DNA from 2 places in the Bacillus cereus group sp. N8 genome. Region 2 is predicted to be linked to the other one. Evidence: riboswitches for the same ligand, from Rfam matches in the RefSeq annotation. Region 2 holds a riboswitch; the other holds the start of a gene.

Region 1 (3,160 bases), on a different contig from region 2:
TTGTTGCTATCTTGACCATACTGATAAAAGGTTGACTTTCAACTAGTAAATTGGATTTAAAGGAGGGTTAACATGAAAGATGAATTAAGTATAAATATCTATTTAGATGAAACTGATACTCCGTTTTCAAGATATTATAGCTCAGATGATGTTCACCTAAGCTCTGACCTTGAAGATTTTATTTTGTCAAAACTGCACAGTGGCAAAAGAAAAGAAGTAGAAATATTTTTTTTAAGTCAGAATGATTTTGACGAAAAGTCATTGAAGACTGCCACATTTAACACTTTTTCTAACCTCTTGAACGAAGAGGAATATACATATTCGAGAAATGTCAAAAAGGCTATTGTTTTGTTTGTGCTTGGTATTATTGTTGGGTTAATATTCTTGAAACTTTCAAGCACTCATGCCTATGTTGCAGGAGTATTAAGCATTGTGTGTTGGGTTTTTATTTGGGCAGGTACAGAGGTTTATTTTTTTGAAAATCAGCAAATCAAACGAAATATTAGAAAATGCAAGAATATTCTAAATGGTAATGTGCACAAAAAATAGAATTTTAGTAAATATTTATAAAGCTGATTTTCGGATTCTACCTTGTGCATTTATTTAGGTGATTGTTTGGACTTGGAAATCGTGTTGAAGATTAATATCGCCATACGAAGAAAGCTTTCATAAATACTTAAGACCTGGATTTAATCTAAGGTCTTATTTTCATCGCAAAAAAACAACAATCTATACGAAAAGGGCCTTTATTTAAAACATATAAATATGCGGGAAGTAATTATCTCGATCATTACGCACGCCCTATCATGTCACCTATACAAAGTGCTCTTTTTTTGTTTGTATAATTAATTAATGCTTGTTTAAACTATAAATAGTTAGTCCTTTCCAAACACCAGCTTGCTTCCATTGTTGTTTCATTTTCTCTACATAAGAGGGGCTACGATTATACATAATGCTAATATCTTTATCTGGGATGCCTTGTTAATTCAATTCGCGTACACGCTCCGGAGTAAGCCCAATGGGTATATCTTTTCGTTTTCCACCACGATTTCTCGGCTGCGTATCAAGGTATCTACCCAACTGGCGTAATTCTTCACCAGTCGGGCACTCCTTACATTCATTGATACTGAAACATTCGTTAGATGTACGGTTATAATAACAACGTCTACATTTCTGTTCGATAATATCGCCAATTTGGTATGTGAGCTCTTTGCGTTCTTCTTTTGTCAGTTTCATACCATCCACCTACAAGCCTGCCTTGAGCGCCATACCAAGCGCTTGTGTTGTATTTATGATTTACAAAAACCTAAAAAAAGTATTGTCCATACATACGTATTAGCAATACCTCTTTTCTTTATCTTATTACATCTTTTACATCTGTATCCACTGGCCACTTTTCTAAAGTATAAGCCATTTCCCAAAATGAATATTCATATTGACTACTAATAATGAAATGCTGTTTCATACGCTTGCGGTCAGACTCTGTCACTTGTTCAGCGATAGTATCTAACCGTGTAATTTGCTCTTCAACTAATGTACGGAACCAATCAGATCCATAAGCAGAAATCCATTCGTTATAAATTGGTTCTTCTGGCTGACACTCTTTTAAACGCTCACCAATTTCATAATATAACCAGTAGCAAGGTAAAATAGCTGCAATAATATCTCCTAAATGCCCTTCATAAGCTGCACGATACATATGAGATGTATATGCATATGCAGTTGGCGCAGGGATAAAATTATCTTTTTCTTCTTTTGTAATCCCTAATTTCTTAGCAAAATTCTCATGTAATGATAATTCTGCCTCGTATGTATTTTGAGCATGGTGTGCCATACGAGCTGTCGTTTCTAATTCCAGTGCCTTTGCCGCTCCTAAAGTTTGTACTCTAGCAAAATGACTTAAATAATATGAATCTTGAAGCACATAATAGCGAAAACTAGCTAAATCTAACGTTCCTTCGCCAAGTTTTTTTACAAAAGGATGATTAAAACTAGCTTCCCAAATTGAATCTACTTCTTTACGTAATGATTGTGAAAAAGTCATTTATATCCCTCCAATAATTTATAAACCATACGTGTTTACCCACAATTATTATAGCTGTAAAATAAAAAAACTTTCTTTACAGGCGTAAAGAAAGTGAAATAGACAATGTTTATTTATTCGTTAATTATGATTGTCTTCCCACTTCCCTACGCTGGTATTAACCAGATCAGGTACTAAGAGTCTCAAATTCCCATTTGATCTCAGCCTATAAAGGCCCCCCTAGTGGATAAATATTTGGTTGTCGTATTGCAATTATCATAGCATACTTCGTAGAACTATCAAAAGTTTTAATTGTACAAATATCTTAAAAACCTTCTTCTTTCCTTACTTTTAATGAAGTTTCAATTATCATATCTAATAGTTTACTATAATTAATTCCAGCCGCATCTGCACTTTTTGGTAGTAAACTTGATTGTGTCATTCCTGGTAATGTATTAACCTCCATTACATATGGAATTCCATCCTTCACCATCATATCAACCCTTGCATAAACACTACATTTTAATGCTTTATAACATGCCAATGACGCTTTATTTACACGTTCCTGTACTTCAGCTGGAAGTTCTATAACTTCTTCAATTGTACTAACATCATCGTATTTTGCATTGTAGTCAAAAAACTCAGCTGCATGTCGAATTGAAACGATAGGTAACTGTTTACCATCAAAAATTGAACATGTAATCTCGTCACCTTTTATATACTTCTCAATTACTACTTCAGAATCCCATTCGAATACAGTTTCCAGCATTGAGATTAATTCATTTTTATCATTGACGATCTTTACGCCAACACTCGAGCCGCCAGAGTTTGGTTTTACCACTAACGGAAATCCTAACTTATCTAAATCATCAAGCTTTAGATCCTCCATTTTTGTAAGTTCAATCCAATCTGGTGTTTCTACTCCTTCATAACGCAAAATCTTTTTCGAAATATTTTTGTCCATACATATACCGCTAGATAACATATTGCTACCGCTATATGGAATACCTAAACTCTCAAGTGTTCCTTGAACTGTACCATCTTCTCCGTATTTTCCGTGTAATGCTAGCAATGCAAAATCAATGTCTTTCGCTTTTTCAATTAAATCCATTTTTTCATTTAACGTAATTGGAACGA
Region 2 (3,160 bases):
AGGCATCTTTCACATCAATTTTCTTCTTAATAACTTTGTTGTCATATAAGAAATTCATGTAATTCGTCCAAACTTCTTCCTTCTGTACTCCCCACGCTTTTGCATCATCTTGATACTTTGTACTTAACCACTTTTGACTTTCTTTCACTAATTCTTTATTCACATCTGGAACAGATTTAATTAAAATATCCGCAGCTTCTTTCGGTTCTTTAATTGCAAAATCATAACCTTCTGTCGTTGCAGTCATAAACTTTTTCACAAAATCTTTATCTTGCTTCGTATGTTTTTCACTTGTAATAATAACAGGACTATAGAAATCAAGCGCTGGATCTAAGTCTTTCACCATAATCGTATTTAACTCTTTTCCTTGACGCTTCGCTTCAATTCCATCCCATCCGTAATAAATCCATTCGAAATCTGCATCACGACCGATTGATTTGAAGAAGTCTGTTTGTCCAAGAATAATTTTTTCGACTTTATTAAAATCAGCTTGATGTTTCTCCATAATCGTTTTTAACGTCGCTTCTTCTGCTGGTCCTCCCCAGCCGCCATAACGTTTACCTTCAAAATCTTTCGGTGACGTCATATTATCTTTTTTTAGCGATGCAAAAGCAGAGGTATTATGCTGAATAATTGCACCAACAGAAACAACTGGGATTCCTTCAACACGAGCTAACGTTACATTTTCTTGTGCGCTTATCGCAAAGTCCGCTTTCCCAGAAGCAATCATCTGCTCTGCCGTTACATTATCACCAGGCTGGATAATTTCTACATCAAGCCCTTGCTTTTTGTAATAATCTTTCGTTTGCGCTACATATAAGCCAGTATGATTCGTATTTGGAAACCAATCTAAAACGACTTTTACTTTTTTATCTTTACTTGAACTTTCTTCTTTCTTCGCCGGATTACACCCGGCAACACCAACTGCTAATAATGCAGCTAACATAATTTTTAAACCTTTTTTCATTTTCTGCCACCCTTTCTGTATATCCATGGTGCTGTTATTCTTGCCATAAATTCAACAATAAAGTACAGGCATAATGTCACCATAACGATAATCGCTGCAACACCAAATACACGAGCTGTTAAAAAGGATTTTGTCGCTCTCGTGAGCATAACCCCTAATCCTTCACTCGCTCCAAGCCATTCTCCAATAATCGCTCCCATCACACTATATGTAACAGCTATTTTTAAACCTGAGAAAAAGTACGGGAGCACCGCTGGAAATTTTACTTTCTGATAAATTTGCCACTTTGTCGCCTTCATCGTTTGTAGCAACTTCAGCATATTTTTATCTACCGTTTGGAAACCTTCTAAAATGCTAAGCGCAATTGGGAAGAAACAAACAAGAATAACAACCATTACTTTTGGCAACATTCCGTACCCAAACCAAATAATAAATAATGGTGCGAGCACAACGATTGGAATTGTTTGCGAAATAACGAGCAACGGATTCATTAAAATCCGAAATAAAGGGATAACATCCATAATGATAGCAATACTCGTCCCAAGTATAATTGCAAAAAGCAACCCAATTATTACTTCCTGTAACGTTTGCACCGTATTCGGTAATAGTAAATCTTTCATTCCAATTAACTCTTGCACAATTGCTGACGGCTTTGGTAAAATCCACGGCTCAATTTTAAATAATGAAACAGATCCTTCCCATATAGCAATGAGAAGGATCAGCCAAATTGTTGTAATTATTTTAGATCGCTTCTGGTTTTGCATATTCATCACGGTACTTCCAAACTTTTTCGTCAATCGTTACGCCCGTACTTGGACGATAGTGAATTTTAATAGAAGTGATTACTTCTTCTGCTCCAGCATCGACGCAAGCTTGTTGCGCGCGTTTAATGACGTCAAGAAGTACATCTAATTCTCCTTCCAACGTTGTTTCCATTGCTCCTACTTCATAACGAACTCCCGATTGTTGTACAACTTCAATTGCTTTATCAACAACGGAATACACATCTTTGTTCTTCGCTTGTGGTACTACTGAAAATGAAATTGTAACTTGTTGTGACATAATAAAATCCCCCTTACAAAATATGTTTCAAAAAAAGAAAAGGCTTTCCTACCATGTAGGAAAGCCTTGTATACAAGTTATTCTATAATAACTTATGCTACATCACTTTAAAGTAACTCCCTACGCTGGCATTATCCAGATCAGGTTGAGGGTCGATGTATACTTACATCCTCTCAGCCAATTGGCTCCCCGGTTCTTAATTCGTTTTCATTGTAGCATGATTTATTTTATTGAACAAACAAAAGCATGTATAATCATTTCATTTAACTTTTGAATTCCCCAATTAACTCTTGTAACTCCTGTGAAAGCCAGCTTAAAGAACTAGCTAATTCAGCAATATCTTGTACAGACATTTCCTGTTCTTTCATGCTTTCTTCAATATTACTACTATTCGCATACGTATTTGCGATAAGTGATAGTTCATTTACAACACGAACAATATTTTGGCTATTATGCAATATATCACTTGAATTGCTAGAAACAACTCTAACTTGATTTGTAACAGATTGTGTTGACTTTGAAATTTTTTCAAAGAAAGCACCACTACTTTGAACAAGTTTAATTCCAGATTCTACTTCTTTTGAAGCTTTTTGCATTGAAACAACAGCTTCTTCCGTTTCAGCTTGTGTTTCCCCTATTAATTTTGCTATATCTTTTGCTGATACTTCCGTCTGCTCTGCTAATTTACGCACTTCATCAGCAACAACGGCAAATCTCCTTCCGGTTTCCTCAGCACGCGAAGCTTCCATAGAAGCATTTAAAGCTAGCGAATTAGTTTGATTTGAAATACCTGCAATTACTGTTACAATATCACTAATTTCTTTTGATCTTGTTTCCAAAGAATAAACGATAGAAGATAAATCTTGTACTGTATTTTGTATTATGTTCATTTGATTAATCGTCTGTTCAATAACACCATTTCCTTTTACTGAATGATGCTCCATACCTTCAGACTCTTTCGCCATTTGTTTTGCAGCATTCGTTATCTCTTCCATCTTATCTTCCATTTCATATAGAATACTTAAATACTGTGGTACTGAAGTTTCTTGTGACTGAGCGCCAGCTCTTAACTCAACCATAGAACTTACGATTCCTTGGACTGCCATGCTATTCTCTTTCGTACTCACTGAC

What was found. A riboswitch is a leader RNA that binds a small molecule or an ion and turns the genes downstream of it on or off. The one in region 2 is predicted to bind thiamine pyrophosphate.
Region 1: another riboswitch for thiamine pyrophosphate. It lies ahead of tenA (thiaminase II); the one in region 2 lies ahead of JDS80_RS13330 (MTH1187 family thiamine-binding protein).

What each region holds. Positions count from the first base shown of each region.
Region 1 covers NZ_JAEHBK010000022.1:8,499-11,658, reverse strand. Annotated here, with positions in the region: gene JDS80_RS23135 (hypothetical protein) at 73-549, shown strand; partial or broken gene JDS80_RS23130 (hypothetical protein) at 850-1,236, opposite strand; gene tenA (thiaminase II) at 1,355-2,044, opposite strand; TPP riboswitch at 2,171-2,275, opposite strand; gene ddlB (D-alanine--D-alanine ligase) at 2,349-3,160, opposite strand, start outside.
Region 2 covers NZ_JAEHBK010000007.1:93,196-96,355, forward strand. Annotated here, with positions in the region: gene JDS80_RS13320 (ABC transporter substrate-binding protein) at 1-967, opposite strand, end outside; gene JDS80_RS13325 (ABC transporter permease) at 964-1,737, opposite strand; gene JDS80_RS13330 (MTH1187 family thiamine-binding protein) at 1,709-2,029, opposite strand; TPP riboswitch at 2,130-2,231, opposite strand; gene JDS80_RS13335 (methyl-accepting chemotaxis protein) at 2,293-3,160, opposite strand, start outside.